3 regions of the Providencia sp. 6390 genome follow, and region 1 is predicted to be linked to each of the others. Evidence: riboswitches for the same ligand, from Rfam matches in the RefSeq annotation. Region 1 holds a riboswitch; each other region holds the start of a gene.
What was found. A riboswitch is a leader RNA that binds a small molecule or an ion and turns the genes downstream of it on or off. The one in region 1 is predicted to bind thiamine pyrophosphate.

Region 1 (7,017 bases):
TGGGCGAGAGGGGTCCAATCCGAGCGGATAGTTTCTAAGCCACGAAATACCATGTTTTCACCACTGAGCCCTGCATAACGTTTTTTACTGCCAGATTCTGAACCACGGATCGTAGGCATTAAAAAGCGCCGATAATGAGTTTCGAATTCGAGTTCTAACACACCTTCTAATTGCCATTCATTGCGTAAATGTTCTTTCCACCAGTTATTTACATAGTCACGTAGTTCAAAGCCAATTTTTTGTGCTTGCTCCTCACTATGAGCTTCTTTTAGCCACACAAATGTTGAATCAGTATCGCCATAAATCACTTGATAGCCTTGAGACTCAATCAGCTCCTTAGTGATTTTCATGATTTCATGCCCACGCATGGTAATGGAAGCGGTAAGGCGAGGATCGAAGAAACGGCATCCTTCGGCGCCTAATACACCAGCAAAGGCATTCATAATGATTTTTAATGCTTGGGAGAGTGGTGCATTATGCTCTTTTTTGGCTTTATCACGACCTTGCCAAATATGGCTGACAATATCAGGCAAACAATGCACCGTTCGTGAAAACCATGCATGGCGAAAACCTGAAACAGAGTGCTGCCTTTCAGGATGTGCGAGTCCTTCAATCATACCTGCGGGATCAATCAAAAACGTGCGAATAATTGAGGGATACAAGCTTTTATAGTCAAGTACCAATACTGAGTCATACAGGCCGGGTCGTGAATCCATCACAAAGCCACCGGGGTTATGTTGTAGTTTCTGCTCTGTAAGATTGGGAGCAACAAACCCAAGACGATGTAACCGAGGGATATATAAATGTGAAAAGGCAGCAACTGAGCCACCCATACGATCGACAACCAGCCCCGTAACGGTAGATCGTTCTTGCAAGAAGGCCATTAAGTCCGTTTTTTCAAAAATACGATGGACTAAAATACAGTCCTGAATATTGTAATGAGCAAGTGCTGGCTTATCGTGTTGAAAACGACGATTGATTTCATCCATGCGATCATAAGGGCTATCAATGGCTTTTCCTTCACCTAATAATGTTTGAGCAACAGATTCAAGGCTAAAAGAAGGAAAATTCCATGTTGCGGCTTTTAAAGCATCGATACCATCAATAATCAAACGGCCTTCCGCTGATGCGAAAAATACCCCTTGTTTGAAACCATGTTCACGCCATTCTAATTTTTTACCTTGGCGACCAAATAGCAGTGGGATGCCATAACGCTCAGCATGTTTCTGTAGGACATTTAAATCAAACTGGATCAGGTTCCACCCAATAATGGCATCAGGATCATATTGCTGCATCCATCCATTAAGCTTGTCAATTAATTGTGGGCGACTATTAACATAAACTAATCGATGCCCATTGTTGAGTGCAGGACCTTGCTCTGGCCCTAACATAAACACGACATCATCACCACAGCCTGATAAGCCAATTGAATACAGCTCGCCATGTTGGCTGGTTTCGATATCTAAAGAGACTGCTTTAATGGTAGGACGATAATTTTCACAGGGTTTGAGTTTATATTCACCCCGCTGATTACGTGAAAACCAAACGGGGGCGGTAATAAAGCGCTCCATAAGATAACGTTCACAAGGGCGAATGTCGGTTTCAAGCAGTGAAATACCAAGTTCTAGGCAATTTTTATCTAAATTTTGTATCTGACGATATTGGGCGCTATAGATAGCGTAAACTTTTTCACGTTGAAAATCGGTCAGTTCAACAGGTCGGTAAGTGATATTGGTTTGCCCATCGAGTAAGTGTTTTATTTTTGGCAATGATGATTGAGGCAGAAACGCAACGGCTTGTTGATAGGGAACCGTCACTTTACGCGGGCCATTATCGGTGATCAACCAATAACTCACCTCAACGCCTTGGCGAGTATCTTTCCAATGGCGACTAATAATGAAGCCTTTTTCAGCAGGAGACATAAATTGAGGCATAGCTGGCTCGCATACAAAATCAACGAACCTACTATACGACAATGGTGGGTATTTATACAGTATTTTTTGTGATACCAAGTAACTCAGAGGCGGAACTTTTCCCTTGTAATAAGCCCTCAGTGCTACCATCATAGGCAATAATACCATTGGCAATCACGAGTGTTCTAGGGGCTATCTGTAAGGCATCTTCAACATTATGAGAGACCATCACTAAGGTGATACTTTTTGCTTGGCAAATCTCATCAAGCAACAACAGCATTTCGTTACGCAGAGCAGGGTCTAAGGCAGAAAAGGGTTCATCAAGCAGTAAAATCGGCTGCTGGCGGATCAGGCAACGTGCCAAAGCCGCTCGTTGTCGTTGCCCACCAGAGAGCTGAGCAGGGAGCCTATCAAGGAACTCATAAAGGCTAACTTGAGCAGCAATTAATTCAACTTGTTGTATTTGTGGTGGACTTAATCGTAAACCTGGATGTAGGCCTAAACCAATATTCTGTCTCACTGTTAAATGAGAGAATAGATTGTTTTCCTGAAATAACATCGAAACAGGGCGTTTTGCCGGAGGGGTAAAGGTGTGATCGGTGCCATTCAAATAAATTGTGCCACTTTTGGCAAATTGGAACCCGCTAATTAAGCTCAGTAAAGTGCTTTTTCCTGCTCCACTTGGCCCCATAACAGCAACTCGTTCACCTGCTTGGATAGCAAAATCAAACTGCATGTTTAGGTTGTCATACTGGTAATTTAGTTTAGTTAATTTAATCACGCTGTTTCCCTGATATGCGCTCAAGTAGGCTGAATAAGCCAAAACACAACAAAAGAAGCACCATCGCCGTGACGGCACCATCATTGGTACGATAAGCCCCAATTTGCTGATACAGGTAATAAGGTAGGGTGCGGAAGTCATCATTACCAAATAAAGCGACCACGCCAAAATCACCAATTGAAATTACACAAGCAAAAGCAAGGGCTTGGGCTAATGGTTTTTTTAATGCTTTTAACTCAATGATCCACAGTCGATTGAATCCACTGATAGCTAATGAATGGCATAGTGGATTATAACGCTCTGCCAGATCACGCATTGGGTTTTCGAGCACTTTTAATGCATAAGGGATAGCGAGTAATGCGTTGGTCATGATCACTAATGCATAAGGGGATTCAGGAATGCCTATTGTTTCATTGAATAGAATAAAAAAACCTGTCGCAAGAACAATGCCAGGCATGGCTAAAATGATCAATCCGCTCAATTCCATCGCCTGTCCAAGTTTGATAGCGCGACGCAAGCGTAATTCACGGCTACTCCATAGCAGCATCACTGTTAACAATACACATAATGTACCTGCACAAATAGCAATAAATAGAGAGGTTGAAGCGGCTTGCCACAGTGCTGATTGACTTAGTACTTCAAATAGTCGCCCATTTAAGCCATCTAAAACAATCGCCAGTAGAGGTGGAATTAATAGCAATATTGCTGCTGTGATAATGATGGTATCGCGAATACGACGAAAATAGTTATCAGCAGGATCATACCAATAATTATTTTGGCTGTGGCCAATTGAAAATAAGCTATTTATTTTTTGACTAAAGAACATTAAACCGATGCAGAAAAATAGTTGGATCAAGGCCAAAATGGCGGCTCTGCCAAGATCAAAATCATAACTGAGTGCCTGATAAATAGCTAATTCTATTGTGGTTGCCGCGGGCCCTCCCCCTAAAGCCAATACTGTCGCAAAGCTTGCAAAACATAGCATAAAAATCAGTGATGCTGTGGGTAGCATTTGCCGACGTAAATAAGGCCACTCTAAAATGCGAAATTGTTGCCACTCGTTAAGCCCTAATTGAGCAGCAATTTGTCGTTGCTCAATGGAAATATTCTCAAGCGACTGTAAGAGCATACGTGTTGCTAATGGCATATTAAAAAATATGTGAGCAAGTAATATGCCTTTGAGGCCATAGGGAGTAAATTGATATTCAAACCCAATCAAATGATAGAGTTGAGCCAGCCAGCCCGTTTTACCATAAACAGATAAAATACCAAATACTGCAACTAAAACGGGCAACACTAATGTCATGGCACAAAGACGTAACAACAGTGTTCGCCCGATGAAGCGCCGGCGGAATAGTGCGCGAGCCAATAAAATTGCGGGAAAAACTGAAAATATAGCAGATAAAAAAGCCTGCCAAAATGTAAAGCCAATGACATGCCATAAGTAGCTATCGTTGAAAATATCACCGATGGCTATTTCGGGTGAAAAAATACACAATGCGCCGAAAGCGAGCAATGCAACTGTGATTAACAAACCAGAGGCCAGTGCCCCTGGGATCAGCGATTTATTCATTAGCGAGTGACAGCTGACTGCCATAAACGAACCCATTCTTGACGGTATTTCGCAACTTCTTGTGCACTAAATTGTAATGATTTTTTCGGCATCGGTAGTGAGTTATATACCTCTGGGAGGGGGATATCGATCACTGGATACATCCAGTTGGTCGTCGGTAATGTACTTTGGAAATCAGGGGTTAACATAAACTGTAAGAACTGTTTGGCGAGCTCAGGTTGGGCGCTGTTTTTGAGCCGTGCGGCAACTTCTACTTGCATATAATGCCCTTCCTCAAACAAAGCGGCAGCATAGTTGTCTTTGTGATCGTTTAACATTTGATAGCCCGGTGATGAGGTATAGCTAAGAACAAAATCACCTTCGCCTTTTAAAAATAGCCCATACGCTTCGCTCCAACCTTTAGTGACAGTTAACGTTTTGTTGGCCATTTTTTTCCATGCATCTACAGATTGATCACCATAGAGTTTTTCAATCCACAATAGCAGGCCTAACCCGGGGGTACTGGTTCTTGGGTCTTGGTAAATAATTTTCCACGGCTGATTGCTATTTAATAGCTCATTCATACTTTTTGGTGGGTTAGGGATCTTGTTTGTGTCGTAGATAAAAGCAAAATAGCCATAATCATAAGGAATAAACGTTGAACTATTCCATTCGATAGGTAATTTCAGCGCTTGTGTGTTGATATCGGCAGCGGCAAACAAACCCGTACTTTCCGCTGAATCAATCAGGTTATTATCAAGACCAAGTACGATATCAGCTTTGCTTTTTTTTCCTTCCATACGAAGACGATTGAGCAAGGCAACGCCATCGCCAAGTGATACAAGTTTTAGTTCACAGTTACATTGTGCTTCGAAATTCTTTTTTATTTGTGGTCCGGGACCCCATTCAGCTGCAAAAGAGTCATAAGTGTAAACAGTCAGAGTGGGTTTTTCGGCCCAAGCGAGATGTGTAAAGCTAACGGTTGTTAATGTAATTAATGCGCCAAAGAGTGATTTTTTTAACATTTTTGTTCCTGCGTGAGAGTAAAAGCTACACAGGATTTGAGAGGGAACCATGGCGTTAAACGCTGACGGTAGCTCAAATCCCTACGCCGGTATTGCCCGGATCAGGTTCTACGGGTTAATTCTCAGCCTATATAATTTTGGCACCCCGTTGAGACAGTCGCTATTGTAGTGCCTTTGTGCATATCTGCAAACTCTATTGATATAGGTTTACCAGTTAGGGTATGTGTGAAACAATTAGCCATCTTTCAAATTTGGTTATTGAGGTAGTCTGGTGATCGATGATGATGGCTACCGCCCGAATGTAGGAATTGTAATTTGTAATCGGCAAGGGCAAGTTTTATGGGCCCGCCGCTATGGTCAACATTCATGGCAGTTTCCACAGGGGGGGATTAACCCCGGTGAATCGCCAGAACAGGCTATGTACCGTGAGTTGTACGAGGAAGTGGGCCTACAGCGTAAAGATGTTAGGTTGTTAGCTTCAACGCGCAATTGGCTGCGTTACAAATTACCCAAGCGTTTGGTGCGTTGGGATACAAAACCTGTTTGTATCGGGCAGAAACAGCGTTGGTTTTTACTACAACTGCAATGTAATGAAGCCGATATAAATGTTCAGCGCAGTAAATCGCCAGAATTTGATGGCTGGCGATGGGTGAGTTATTGGTACCCTGTTAGGCAAGTGGTTTCTTTCAAGCGTGAGGTCTATCGCCGCGTGATGAAGGAATTCGCACCTGTTGTGATGCCTCTACAGGAACAAAAACCAGCACAAAGACCTGCGTTTAATCATCGTAGGCGCGGAGCAAGGTAAGATCATGTTGACGCGTCTACGTGAAATTGTTGAAAAAGTCGCCATGGCGACAAGTTTAACTGAAGCGTTAGAGGTTTTGGTAAACGAAACCTGTAATGCTATGCAGACTGATGTTTGCTCTATTTACTTAGCTGACCATTCACGTCAATGTTACTACTTAATGGCAACCCGCGGGTTGAAAAAACCTAGCGGGATCGCTATTCGCCTTGGATTTGATGAAGGTGTTGTTGGCGCTGTCGGCCGTCAATCTGAAATGCTCAATCTTGCTGATATTCGCGAGCACCCTGAATTTAAATATCTCCCTCAACTCAAAGAAGAGCGTCTAAAAGCTTTTCTTGGTGTGCCTATCGTTTACCGACGTCAACTGCTGGGTGTATTGGTTGTTCAGCAACACGAACGACGTTTCTTCAGTGAAACTGAAGAGTCGTTTATGGTGACCTTGTCCATGCAATTGGCGGTCATATTGTCTCAGGCACAAGCTAAAGGGGTATTCGGGCAATATCGCCAGAGCCGCCTGAAAGCACTCCCTGTTTCTCAAGGCATTGTGATGGCTTATGGCTGGCAAGATAGCTCACAGCCTTCCTTAGAGAGTATTTGTGAAGCGACGGCACTCAATCAAAATATCGAAAAGCAACGGCTTATCACTGCGATTGAAAATGCTGCCTCAGAATGTCGACGCCTGAGCAAGCGCTTTATTGCCAACTCGCAAAAAGAAAGCGCAGCAATTTTCGATCTCTATAACCATTTACTTCATGATCCACAATTAAAAAAACGTTTATTTGACGCTATTGAGCAAGGCTCAGTGGCTGAATGGGCAGTTAAAACAGTTATTGAGGATTATGTCGAACAATTTTCTCGTTTGCGCGATCTGTATCTGAGAGAAAGAGGGGCCGATCTCCGAGCTTTGGGGCAACGTTTATTATTTCATTTAGATGATAGTT
Region 2 (7,017 bases), on a different contig from region 1:
ACAATGAAATTGTGCGACGTTCCCACTTTGACAGTATTTTTTCGCTAGCACAAAAAGCAGGAAAAACGACAGCAGCAGCGGCCTATTATTGGGTCAGTGAGTTGTACAATCGAGCTCCTTTTGTTGCTACGCGAGATCGCTTTACCAATGATAAACAACTAGCCATTCAACATGGCTGCTTTTACCAAGCTGATCATTACCCTGATGACCACTTATTTATTGATGCTGAATACCTACGCACTCAGTACTCACCCGACTTTTTACTTATTCACCCAATGAATATTGATGATGCTGGTCATAAGTTTGGGCTAGATTCGTCACAATACCGTAATAGTGCACGCAAAGCAGATATCATCCTAGCCAATTATTTACCGACATGGATTGCACAAAATTATCAAGTCATCATTACCAGTGATCATGGAATGAATAATGACCATAGCCACGGCGGCACACTCCCCGAAGAGCGCTCAGTTCCTTTATTTGTTATTGGCGAGCAATTTTCACACCATACAGAATGCCGTGTCGAGCAAACCGCGCTTTGTGGAACGATTTGTGCCCTACTGGGTATTGATTATGCAGATAAAAAAATCTGTGACGAGCTATTGGCAGGAGACAATTAATGGCTGACATCAGTGCTCGCTACCAGCAAGCAAGCCTCCAGCAAGGGAAAATAGCGATGTATAAAAAATATTTCTCTCGTTTCCATTGGCGAGCAGCGCTGCTAACACTACCTTTTGTCGTTCTATTTTGTCTATTTCAAATTGCCCCCATGATTTGGGTGTTTGTGAATAGCTTTATCTACGAAGAGAGTTGGTCGCTCGCTAATTATATTGAGATCTTTAGCAACGATTTTTACTTGCAAGCTTTTGAAAACACCCTGTGGTTATCGATTATTTGTAGTGTCATTGGCTTACTAGTTTCAGCAGTAACGGCATTTTCAATTTATAAAATGCAGGGCAAAGTACGTAGTATGATGATCTCTTTCACCACCATGGCGAGCAACTTTAGTGGAGTACCGTTAGCCTTTGCTTTTATTATTATTTTAGGGTTTAACGGTGCAATAACGCTACAGCTTAAAGCGTGGGGGATTATTGAGGATTTCAATATTTACAGTGCCAGTGGGCTGATGGTTCTGTATATCTACTTCCAAATCCCTCTAGGGATTTTACTTCTTTACCCTGCATTTGATGCTTTAAAACCCGAGTGGGAAGATGCCGCCAAAACGATGGGGGCCAGCAAGTTTTCTTATTGGTGCAAAGTGGGCATCCCTGTCATTGCTCCTGCATTATTGGGGACATTTATTATCTTAGTCGCCAATGCAGTCGGTGCTTATGCAAGTACGTATGCACTGACAAGCGGTAATTACAACCTTGTGACCATCCGTATCGCTAGCCTTGTCTCAGGGGATCTCTATTTAGAACCCAATATGGCTGCTGCGTTATCGGTACTGCTGATCATGATCCTTGGTTTTATCACTGCGATCCATCATTGGCTGCTAAAACGGAGCTACCATGCCAAGTCATAGTCTCACAACAAAAAACAGCCATAACTCAGGGCTTTGGTTGCACAAATTGATTCTGATTAGTGTGGCAAGTTTGCTTGCCTTACCGATTGTTGCAACATTTGTTTATTCGATTGCAACACAGTGGGGAGCCACCATATTACCTGATGCTTTGTCTTTAAAATGGTATCTACAACTGTGGCAAGATCCGCGATTCTTGCTCGCTTTTGGGCGCTCATTGGTGATTTGTTTCGGTACATTACTAGTCAGTACTTTAGTTATCTTACCAATGACATTCGCTGTGTTCTATCGATTCCCTAAACTAAAAGGATTGATGGACTTATTGATTATCCTTCCATTTGCGATCCCACCTGTCGTTTCCTCCGTTGGGTTATTGCAAATTTTCGCCGATGAACCTTTTATGTTAGTTGGTACGCCGTGGATCCTGATTGGAACTTACTTCACCATCACATTACCTTTTATGTACCGCGCGCTAGCAAATAGTTTCCAAGGTATTAACTTGCATGACCTGATGGATGCGGCACATTTGTTAGGAGCAAGTACTTTTAAAGCCTTTTTATTGATTATATTGCCAAATATCCGCAAAGGATTATTAGTTTCCTTGCTGATTTCATTTTCATTTTTAATGGGTGAATTTGTGTTTGCCAATATTTTAGTCGGCACCCGTTATGAAACGCTACAAATCTACCTATTCAATATGCGTCAAACCAGTGGTCACTTTACCTCTGCGTTAGTGATGTCTTATTTCCTATTTACCTTGCTACTGACTTGGCTAGCGACTCGTATGAGCCGTTCTGGAGATGAATAATGAGTTATGTGATTGCTGAAAATTTGAGTAAATCATTCGGCCCAAACCAAGTGTTCTCGAACATTCAATTTACCATTGAAAAAGGTGAATTTATTACCCTATTAGGGCCAAGCGGCTGTGGAAAGTCGACATTATTGCGTTGTATTGCGGGTCTTGAACAACCTGATAATGGTGAGCTTTATATCAACCGCAAAAATATTACCCAACAAGCCGCCCAACAGCGCGGCGTGGGTATGGTGTTTCAAAGTTATGCACTGTTTCCAAACATGACCGTTGAAGACAATATTGCCTTTGGTTTAAAAATGCGCAAAGTGGATAGCAGCGAACGCAAGAAAGCGGTTGCTGAAGTGATAGAGATGGTCGAACTACAGGGTAAAGAACAACAATTCCCTCATCAACTTTCTGGTGGTCAACGTCAGCGCGTTGCCTTAGCTCGTGCGTTAGTGATGAAGCCACAAATATTATTACTTGATGAGCCACTTTCTGCACTGGATGCACGTATTCGTAAACACTTGCGCCAACAGATCCGCCATATTCAACGCGAACTTAAGCTTACCACTATTTTTGTTACTCATGATCAAGATGAAGCGATGATCATGTCTGATCGCATCTTTTTAATGAATAAAGGGGCAATTATCCAGAGCGATACGGCTGAAAATATTTACACTCAGCCGGCAAGTGAGTTTGTGGCCCGTTTTATGGGTAACTATAACCTTGTTGAAGCCGACAAAGCCAATGCCTTATTGGGGCTTAATTTACAAGGCACACTCGCTATTCGCCCTGAATCCATCTATGTTAAAGAAGCAGGACGTCACTATGGCGATCATATTTCACACCCTGTTGATGCCATCATTCTCGATCATCAGTTGTTGGGCAATATTATTCGTTACTCAGTTAATACCCAAGCGGGTAATATGACAGTCGACTTACTTAACCGCTCGTCAGAGCGTTTATTTGAGCCAGGCACACGCCTTGAGTTAATGTTTAATAAAAATGAAATTCGTGCGCTCAGTTAGCAGCAATAGAAAGGAACACAATGCAAAACAAATTGGCTGTTTTTGATTTAGATGACACCTTAATCGAAGGAGATAGCAGCGTATTGTGGACTCAATACCTGTGGGATAAGCAAGTGATTACTGACCCTCGTTTTGTTGAGGCCGACAAACAGATGATGGCTCAATATAATGCAGGCACGCTTGATATGGCGACTTACCTGCGTTTTAGCTTACAGGCGCTATCAGGTATCACCGTTCAACAAATTGATCTGTGGCTAGACAATTTTATCGATGAGGTGATCGTCCCACGCATGTACCCTGACGGGATCCGCACCCTAGATCACTATCGGCAGCAGCAGATCCCAATCATTGTGATCTCCGCAACGGTTTCATTTATTGTCAAAAAGATCGCTCAACGCTTTGGTGCTGACGTGGCTATGGGTATCGATATCAAACAACAAAATGGTTGCTACACCACTGAAATTGAAGGTATTCCAACCTTTAAGCAAGGCAAAGTTAAACGTCTATTACAGTGGATCAGCCACCAGCCAATCACCGATGCCTATTGTTATTTTTACACCGACTCTACCAATGATCTACCAATGTGCCAATTTTCCGATGAAGTGTTTATTGTCAATGGCGATCAAAAACTACAGCAAGCCGCCGCAGAAAATAACTGGCGACAGTATACGTGGCAGCTTTAGCCTTAACCAAATATTATTAGCGTACAAGTAAGCTTGTAGTTTTTATAAAGCTAATTATACTGGAACTTCTTGTCGGAGTGCTCAGTGATTCAATCACGAGCTGAGACCGTTAATTCGGGATCCGCGGAACCTGATCGGGTTAATACCTGCGAAGGGAACAAGAGTAATCTTTTAGCGTCCAATTTTGGTTATTTCGCCCTCACATTTAGGTTGATGAAAAAACGAGCAACACGGCGAAACTAACAACACAGCAAAATTAAAACGCAACGTCTTACCATTACTCCATCCGACTCCAGACAAGCAACTTTCTTACGATAAACCAGAGCAATATATTTGCTCGTGACAATGTCAGGAAATTGCTATGTCCCAAAATAATGTTATCCCTACGACCGATCTTTCGCCAAAAGCGGCACCTGCGCGTACGCGTAAACAACAACGTGATGCAGCTGAAGACTTCATCAATACCATTTCTGGTGTTTCATTTCCGAATTCACAACGCATCTACCTGACGGGTTCAAGGGATGATATTCAGGTTCCTATGCGTGAAATCCAGCTATCTCAAACCTTAGTCGGTGGTGATAAAGACAACCCGCAACTTGAAGATAACGAGCCAGTCCCTGTTTATGATACATCAGGCCCTTATGGTGACCCAGCTTCCGAACTGAACGTTCATAAAGGATTAAATAAAATTCGTGAGACTTGGATACGCGAAAGAAATGATACCACCCAAGTTGATAGTCTCAGCTCTGACTTTACCCAACAGCGCTTAGCCGATGCAGGACTAGATCATTTACGTTTTAATCATCGCCCACAGCCTTTAAAAGCAATCGCTGGTCAGTGTGTAACTCAACTGCACTACGCACGCAAAGGTATCATCACCCCAGAAATGGAATTTATTGCCATTCGTGAAAATATGGGGCGCGAGCGTATTCGCGGTGAAGTATTACTTCAACAGCACCCTGGCCAAGGCTTTGGCGCTAATTTACCTGAAAACATTACCCCTGAGTTTGTTCGCCAAGAAGTAGCAGCAGGCCGCGCCATCATTCCAGCCAACATCAATCACCCTGAATCTGAACCGATGATTATTGGTCGTAACTTTTTAGTCAAAGTGAACGCCAATATCGGTAACTCATCGGTCACTTCTTCCATTGAGGAAGAAGTTGAAAAACTGATTTGGTCGACGCGTTGGGGCGCAGATACTGTGATGGATCTGTCTACTGGTCGTTATATCCATGAAACTCGTGAATGGATTTTACGTAACAGCCCTGTGCCAATCGGTACTGTTCCTATCTACCAAGCGTTAGAAAAGGTGAATGGTGTTGCTGAAAATCTCACATGGGAGATGTTCCGCGATACACTACTTGAACAAGCAGAGCAAGGTGTCGACTACTTTACGATCCATGCAGGCGTACTATTGCGTTATGTCCCCATGACTGCAAAACGTCTGACAGGTATTGTTTCTCGTGGCGGCTCGATTATGGCGAAATGGTGCCTATCACATCACCAAGAGAACTTTTTATATGAAAACTTCCGTGAAATTTGTGAGATTTGCGCCGCTTATGATGTCTCACTGTCACTCGGTGATGGATTACGCCCCGGCTCTATTCAAGATGCCAATGATGAAGCGCAATTTGCGGAGCTACATACATTAGGCGAGTTGACTAAAATCGCTTGGGAATACGATGTTCAAGTGATGATCGAAGGCCCAGGGCATGTACCCATGCAAATGATCCGCCGCAACATGACTGAAGAATTGGAACACTGTCATGAAGCACCTTTTTATACACTCGGCCCACTCACCACCGATATTGCACCGGGTTATGATCATTTCACATCGGGTATTGGTGCGGCAATGATTGGCTGGTTTGGTTGTGCAATGCTGTGTTATGTCACGCCGAAAGAACACTTAGGGCTACCGAATAAAGAGGATGTCAAACAAGGACTGATTACTTACAAAATAGCCGCTCATGCCGCCGACCTTGCTAAAGGCCACCCCGGTGCACAGATCCGTGATAATGCGATGTCTAAAGCACGTTTTGAATTCCGTTGGGAAGACCAGTTCAACCTTGCTTTAGATCCTGACACGGCACGTGCCTATCATGATGAAACGCTACCGCAAGCTTCAGGCAAAGTAGCGCATTTCTGTTCTATGTGTGGGCCTAAATTCTGCTCGATGAAAATCTCACAAGAAGTTCGTGATTATGCGGCAAAAAAAGAAGCTGGCATGGAACAAATGTCTGAAGCATTCCGTGCTCATGGTAGCGAGCTGTATCACAGTGCAGAGGTAATGACTGATGAAAAAATTGCCTAACACGCCTTTCCCACCCACAGAACAGCATCTCGGTTTATACCCTGTTGTGGACTCTGTTGAATGGATCGAACGCCTGCTCAATGCAGGTGTTACCACCATCCAATTGCGCATTAAAGACAAACAAAATGATGAAGTCCGTGATGAGATCCAACAAGCCATTGTGCTAGGAAAACAACACAATGCACGATTATTCATCAATGATTATTGGCAATTAGCCGTTGAGCTTGGGGCTTATGGCGTTCATCTAGGACAAGAAGATCTTGAGACAACAGACCTTGTAGCGATACATCAAGCGGGGCTGCGCTTAGGTATTTCAACACATGATGAACATGAGCTCGCTATCGCTAAATCAGTGCGCCCTTCTTATATCGCAATGGGTCATATTTTTCCTACCGAAACCAAGGCGATGCCATCATCACCGCAAGGGTTAGCAACACTAAAATCGATGGTTGAGGCAACCCCTGATTATCCCACAGTGGCTATCGGAGGGATCTCTATCGATAAGGTACCAGCCGTTCTCGCTACTGGAGTGGGTAGTGTCGCGCTAGTTAGCGCGATTACCAAAGCGGATGACTGGCTAGCAGCGACAAAAACCTTATTGCAGCTGGTGGAAAATCACTGATTACCTGGATCAGGCCGATCGTTTGTTTCATCAAGCCGATCGGTTAATTCAAGGA
Region 3 (7,017 bases), on a different contig from region 1:
AAACAATCAGCCAACCCTGAATTCAGAAAAGCCGTTTACCAACTACGCGAAGAAGGCCACAATATTTTGGTGAGGATCCCTTGGGAAACCAGTGAGTTACCTATTTATCTTACTGAAGCATCCAATCAAGGTATAGAAACTATCATTGCTGGCGGTGGTGATGGCACAATAAACGCTGTTGCAAGTGCATTAATGCAGCAACCTGAAGCACTGCGCCCTGCTATCGGTATCCTCCCATTAGGAACCGCCAATGATTTTGCAACCAGTGCCAATATTCCAATGGATATTCATGCAGCCTTATCATTAGCAGTAAAAGGCAAATCATTTGCGATAGATATTGCTAGAGTCAATCATAAGTCATTTTTTATGAATATGGCGACAGGTGGTTTTGGAACGCGTATCACGACAGAAACCCCCGAGGCATTAAAATCTGCCCTCGGCGGTGCAGCCTATGTGATTAATGGATTGCTGCGCCCTGATACACTCAAAACCGATACCTGCAAAATTGAAACTGAACATTTTAGTTGGGAAGGCGAAACGTTAGTCGTTGCTGTCGGTAATGGTAGGCAAGCCGGAGGTGGACAATTGCTGACTCCTGATGCCTTAATCAACGACGGTCAATTAAATTTACTGGTTGTTCCCGCTCGTGATGTGATCCCTGCTTTACTGAGCAATTTATTCTCTAGTGAGAAAAATCAGCATTTAATTGAAAAAACAACTTGTTGGGTAAAAATTTCTTCGCCGCATAAAATGGTGTTTAATTTAGACGGAGAACCCCTTTCGGGTGAAACATTCACCTTCGAATTACTACCTGAAGCGATCCACTGCCGGTTACCACCTCAATGTGGCTTGTTATCTTAAATTTAATGATTAACATCCCCTAGACTTTTGTTAAATGGAGGAAGTCATGACTGATATTGCCAAGCTGTTAGGTTCCGAAGCATCCACTCTTTTAGACCATCGTTGCCAAACCATTCCTCGTGAAAATATTTACTTACCGGGCTCTGACTTTGTTGACCGTGTCATGATCGACAATAATCGCCCCAATAGTGTTCTTCGCTCAATGCAAACCTTGTTTAATCATGGCCGCTTAGCGGGTACAGGCTATCTTTCTATCCTTCCTGTCGACCAAGGTGTTGAGCACTCTGCAGCAGCTTCATTTGCGGCAAACCCACTCTATTTCGATCCTAAAAACATTGTTGAACTCGCAATTGAGGCTGGCTGTAATTGTGTTGCTTCCACTTATGGTGTACTGGCTTCCGTTTCACGCCGTTATGCACATAAAATTCCATTTTTAGTGAAACTAAATCATAACGAAACACTCAGTTACCCAGCTCAATACGATCAAACATTATACGCGAGCGTCGAGCAAGCTTTTGAAATGGGTGCTGTTGCTGTAGGAGCTACCATCTATTTCGGCTCAATTGAATCACGTCGTCAAATTGAAGAAATCTCTGCCGCATTTGAACGTGCACATGAACTAGGTATGGTCACTGTATTGTGGGCCTATTTACGTAACCCCGCATTTAAAAAGGATGGTGTTGATTACCATTCTAGTGCGGACTTAACCGGACAAGCTAATCATATTGCAGCAACTATTGGCGCTGATATTGTGAAGCAAAAAATGGCTGAAAATAACGGTGGCTATAAAGCCGTTGGATTTGGTCATACTGATGAACGCGTCTACACAAAGCTGACAACAGATAACCCGATTGATCTGGTTCGTTATCAATTAGCTAATTGCTATATGGGACGTGCCGGATTGATTAACTCAGGCGGCGCCGCTGGGCAGAATGACTTAAGTGAATCAGTACGCACTGCTGTTATCAATAAGCGTGCAGGTGGAATGGGGCTGATCTTAGGCCGTAAAGCCTTCAAAAAATCAATGCAAGAAGGCGTAGCACTGATTAATGCCGTACAAGATGTTTACCTCAGTAAAGAAGTCACTATTGCTTAAACCTTCTTTAATTAGCCCTCAATATTTGAGGGCTTTTTGCTTTCTTACCACCATGCATGAAAATGGTGTACAGGCCCAATACCTGAGCCGACTTCTAAACTATCTGCTTGTTCTAATGCTGCCTGTAAGTAAGCTTTTGCTTCAGAAACTGTCGTTTGCCAATCAACAAAACGTGGCCTCAAGGCAGCCAATGCTGCTGATAATGTACAGCCTGTTCCATGCGTATGGCGTGTATTGACTCTCGGTGAGGTAAAACGCCATTCACCTTCAAGAGTAATTAACCAATCAGGGCTTTCGTTGTCGCTTAAATGCCCTCCTTTCATTAACACCGCCTTACAACCCATTTTAAGTAACCGATGGCCTTGGTCTAACATTTGGCTTTCTGTATGAGCCACAGGCTCATCAAGCAATGCTGCTGCTTCAGGTAAATTAGGCGTTATCAATGAAACTAGTGGTAGCAGTTCACTCCTCATCGCATCAACTGCATCAGGAAGTAGCAATGGATCACCACTTTTCGCAACCATTACCGTATCTAAAACCACATATGGAATAGGATATTGCTTTAGCGCTTGAGCGACGACTTCAATCACTTTTTGATTAAATAACATGCCTATTTTAGCGCTATCAATACGCACATCGCTAAGGACGGATTCAAGTTGCGCAGCCACAAAACTATCAGGTAGTTCATGTACTAATTGTACACCGTGAGTGTTTTGTGCAACCAATGCTGTCATCACACTAGTGCCATAAGCGCCGAGCGCTGAAAATGTTTTCAAATCAGCTTGGACCCCTGCACCGCCCGATGGATCGGTCCCAGCAATAGTTAACGCATTGATTCTCATGAAATGTCACTCCTCAAGCACAGGGTAAGGAGCGGTCATATAGGAAGGGTTATCACTGACGCTTCCGACTTCCCTACGCTGGCATTATCCAGATCAGGTGATACGGGTGCTTCTCAGTCTTCATCGACGCCCCGAGCCAAAACTACTTGATTAGTATCGCACTTTTTTTCACAAAAAACCCCTACAAAATCACTGTGTAATAGTCAAAAAATTCTGTGGAAGATCTAAGCGGGATTTATTCCTTCCCAACAACTTCATCGAACAAAGTAAAAGGCTGATATCCACTTTGTAAGTAGGAATAATTGTCAACCAGCTGCTGAAAATCTTTACACCATAGAATTTCTTGTTTGCTTAAAGCAAATCATACGAGAGAATGAAATTCTTCAAACCCAAATCCCACACAATTCAGATAAACTCCACTATTAGATAAACTAAATTAGTGCTGTTATATCACTTCTAGGTAATCTAAAATAATTAGTAAGCATAGCGTTTCGTGAGAAATAATATTCATTCTCACAATTAATATTTAAACCTATAACATAAAACGTGCATTAACCTGAGTCGGATTTACAATGAGAGTTAACAAAAAATTGCAGCTAGCTGTAGGAACCACCTTTTTGATGGCATCCTCTATCTGCACAGCTTCATCGACCTCAACAGATCAGCCATCTGAGGGGTTATGGGATAAATTTACCCGAAATGTCAGTACCACGTGGGATTCAGATCAATATGAAGTATATCTTCCGGTATTAACATGGCATAACCGCTTTACTTACGATAAAGAAAAAACAGATAGCTATAATGAAAACCCATGGGGTTTTGGACTAGGTAAGTATCGCTACGATGAAGATAATGATTGGCATTCGTTATACGCCATGGCATTTATGGATTCACATAATAAAGTAGAGCCAATTGTAGGCTATGGTTTCCAAAAAATGTGGGTGCCAGGTGATTTGGATGGCTTTAGAATGGGGGCAGGTTTCACATTAAGTGTGACTGCAAGGGATGATTACTATTATATTCCAATCCCAGTACCACTTCCGCTGGTTTCTGTTGAATATGACAAGCTATCATTACAAGCGACTTATATACCAGGAACTTATAACAACGGTAATGTGCTATTTGCATGGTTACGTTGGCAATGGTAATGAATTAGCATATTCACAAATCAAAAATGGCCGGTGTGCATTATGTCACCGGCCATTTTATTCACTATACTCTTCATACTACAAGTCGCGGCACCTTTCGTTAATGCATAAGTGACCACGTTCACTTGTTGCCTAGCTGCATCTCGAATTATTTAGAGGATCCTAATGTGTTACTTGCGCTTTCTTGTCAGCATTTTCTTGTTTTTTAGCGCCTGAGAATTGGTAACCAACCCATAGAACTGCAATCCATACTGGCATAATTAGAACCGATATTCTTAAACCATCCATCATTAAAATGATAACTAATATCAACGCTAAAAATGCTAAACACAAATAGTTGCCGAACGGATACCAAATACTTTTAAATTTAGTTTCAATCCCTTGCCTGTTCATTTCAGCTCTAAATTTTAGGTTAGAGACACAAATCATAATCCAATTCAGTACTAGTGTTGTTACAACCAGTGTCATTAGTAGCTCGAATGCTTTACCTTCCATGATAAAATTAATCAAAATACCGCCCGATGTTGCGATCCCAGACACAATCAGTGCCATAACAGGTACGCCACCTTTGTTAATTTTTGAAAGGAATTTTGGGGCATTTTGTTGTTGAGCCAAACCAAACAGCATACGGCTAGTACAGTATGCAGCACTGTTATAAACAGAAAGTGCCGCAATCAAAATAATCACATTCAATGCGTTAGCTACTAACATGTCACCCAATTCATGGAATATCAAAACGAATGGACTAGTTTTACCATCTAAGTTAACCCATGGGTAAAGCGCTAACAGTACAGTCAAAGAACCGATATAGAAAATAAGGATACGATAAACAACTTGATTGATTGCTTTTGGAATACTTTTTTCAGGCTCTTCCGCTTCAGCTGCGGTGATCCCCACTAATTCCAACCCACCGAAAGAGAACATAATAATGGCTAATGCCATCAGTAACCCAATAAAGTCATTAGCAAAGAAACCGCCATGCTCCCATAAATTGGTAATACTGGCCTGTGGGCCACCTTTACCACTAAATAGCAAGTAACAACCAAAAATAATCATGGCGATAACTGCAATCACTTTGATGAGCGCAAACCAAAATTCTGTTTCGCCATAAGAGCGAACATTGACTAAATTCACCGCGTTAACTGCAATAAAGAATACGGCAGCAGAAACCCAAATCGGCAGGTCAGGCCACCAACGGCGCATATATTCACCAGCAGCGGTAAGCTCTGTCATCCCAACAAGGATGAACATAAACCAGTAATTCCAACCCGATAGAAAGCCAGCAAAGCCACCCCAATACTTAAATGCAAAGTGACTAAATGAACCTGCAACAGGTTCTTGAACAATCATTTCACCCAGCTGACGCATGATCAGAAAGGCAATGAACCCACATAATGCATACCCTAACAATACCGAAGGGCCTGCCATCTTAATGGTTGTTGCTATACCGAGAAACAGCCCTGTACCAACCGCCCCCCCCAAAGCAATCAACTGGATATGCCTATTCTTTAATCCACGCTTTAGCGTCTGCTGCTCTTGCGCCATAACTTTACCCTTATCATCCTATTTACTTGCTTGTTATCTCTATTATTGAGCTAAGCATACAAGTTTATTTGAATTTTGTTATTAACAACACTACTTAAAGATGCTCTCTGTTGGATCAGCGATCACTATCTCATTAAAAATTGATAGGTTGTGACAAAAACAGAGGCAGCACAGTATGGCGTATTAAAGGGCAAATTCAAAACGGTAATAAGTCAGTTATTTGACATATTCCAAATATAAAGTTTTCACCACCTTGATCACACAATCTATCCATCGCTAGCAGATATAAAAAAATACAGCCGAAAACGGCAAAAATAGCGATGAGCAATTTGTATTTCAACCCAACATCTCCTTCAGCATAAACATTATTTAGCTATTGGTTTTCAGTCATTTATGTCAATTCTAAAAACTCAAAGTGTCATCCAATCTATGGGGGGCAATTTCTAACTCCTCAAGCTTACTTCAATGGCTATTTCAAAATTTGAGGAAAATGCGTAATTCATGTCAATTTTCGTATTTATGCTCAATTTTCCAGCTAATGAGTATAAAAATGGCTTAACTGGCTTTTTTTTCATCTATTTACTGTCAATACCGCACAACCAGCCTTTGTCATGTTCAAACGAAGTTGTGTATACTTCAGCTACTCCATTTGATGCATGAGTTATTAATGCTTATTTTTTCAGCATACTAAAACTATGTTTATCTGTTCGGGGTCTGAGTGACTACAGGTACACAGTGGATTTTCCTACCTTTTGTAGCGTGCTCATGTTTTGGGTTCGGACAGCAGATGTTTTACTACTGTTCTTAGTCGTAAAATTGAGGAATAGTGCTTTAACTCATCTAGTTAACTAAAATATTTCTGTTTTGAACAAAATTTCACATGCACAGGTCAACAACTTCAGTAATTAATTGAGATGCCACAAGATAATCATTTAGCCCTCGTCTATGCTTTAAGTAAATGGATCGAAGAACACTTAGGTCGAGTTATCCATTTAGAAGAACTTGCTGCCTATTCAGGCTATTCGCTATGGCATATGCAAAAGATCTTTAAAGAAGTGACTGGAATTTCATTAGGTAAATACATCCGCCAGCGCCGTCTTGCAGGCGCAGTGAACCTACTAAGAAACAGCGAGCAATCTATTTTTGACATCGCGCTAGATTTTGGGTTTGGCTCGCAATCACATTTCACTTATATGTTCCGAAAAGAATATGGGATAACCCCGTTTGATTTCAGGCAAAATAGTGATATTGATCTAGACGTTAAAGAACCACTACATTTAAGCCATACCCATGATTAAGTATTTCACTAAGTGATACTTTTCATGTTTGGCTAATTTACATTTTGTGTAAATAGAGTAAGGTACTTCAGTAAAAACATCATTAAACGGAGGCGTTGATGTCTATCAAACTGGTAGCAATTGATTTAGATGGTACTCTACTCAACTCTCAGCACCAAATCACCCCAGCAGTCAAAGATGCGGTCTTACAGGCAAAGCATAACGGTATCCATGTAGTTCTTGCCTCA

Region 2: another riboswitch for thiamine pyrophosphate. It lies ahead of thiC (phosphomethylpyrimidine synthase ThiC); the one in region 1 lies ahead of thiB (thiamine ABC transporter substrate binding subunit).
Region 3: another riboswitch for thiamine pyrophosphate. It lies ahead of thiD (bifunctional hydroxymethylpyrimidine kinase/phosphomethylpyrimidine kinase); the one in region 1 lies ahead of thiB (thiamine ABC transporter substrate binding subunit).

What each region holds. Positions count from the first base shown of each region.
Region 1 covers NZ_JBYVYL010000007.1:200,361-207,377, forward strand. Annotated here, with positions in the region: gene AC3Z9T_RS15635 (DNA polymerase II) at 1-1,934, opposite strand, end outside; gene thiQ (thiamine ABC transporter ATP-binding protein ThiQ) at 1,987-2,694, opposite strand; gene thiP (thiamine/thiamine pyrophosphate ABC transporter permease ThiP) at 2,687-4,291, opposite strand; gene thiB (thiamine ABC transporter substrate binding subunit) at 4,267-5,271, opposite strand; TPP riboswitch at 5,332-5,429, opposite strand; gene rppH (RNA pyrophosphohydrolase) at 5,543-6,076, shown strand; gene ptsP (phosphoenolpyruvate--protein phosphotransferase) at 6,081-7,017, shown strand, end outside.
Region 2 covers NZ_JBYVYL010000014.1:21,212-28,228, reverse strand. Annotated here, with positions in the region: gene AC3Z9T_RS20730 (alkaline phosphatase family protein) at 1-620, shown strand, start outside; gene AC3Z9T_RS20725 (ABC transporter permease) at 620-1,525, shown strand; gene AC3Z9T_RS20720 (ABC transporter permease) at 1,512-2,330, shown strand; gene AC3Z9T_RS20715 (ABC transporter ATP-binding protein) at 2,330-3,346, shown strand; gene AC3Z9T_RS20710 (HAD family hydrolase) at 3,367-4,029, shown strand; TPP riboswitch at 4,093-4,203, shown strand; gene thiC (phosphomethylpyrimidine synthase ThiC) at 4,391-6,340, shown strand; gene thiE (thiamine phosphate synthase) at 6,324-6,962, shown strand.
Region 3 covers NZ_JBYVYL010000001.1:566,354-573,370, reverse strand. Annotated here, with positions in the region: gene yegS (lipid kinase YegS) at 1-861, shown strand, start outside; gene fbaB (class I fructose-bisphosphate aldolase) at 908-1,957, shown strand; gene thiD (bifunctional hydroxymethylpyrimidine kinase/phosphomethylpyrimidine kinase) at 2,002-2,799, opposite strand; TPP riboswitch at 2,853-2,943, opposite strand; gene pagP (lipid IV(A) palmitoyltransferase PagP) at 3,372-3,947, shown strand; gene AC3Z9T_RS02775 (amino acid permease) at 4,110-5,492, opposite strand; gene mgrB (PhoP/PhoQ regulatory lipoprotein MgrB) at 5,689-5,820, opposite strand; gene AC3Z9T_RS02765 (helix-turn-helix domain-containing protein) at 6,407-6,790, shown strand; gene yidA (sugar-phosphatase) at 6,889-7,017, shown strand, end outside.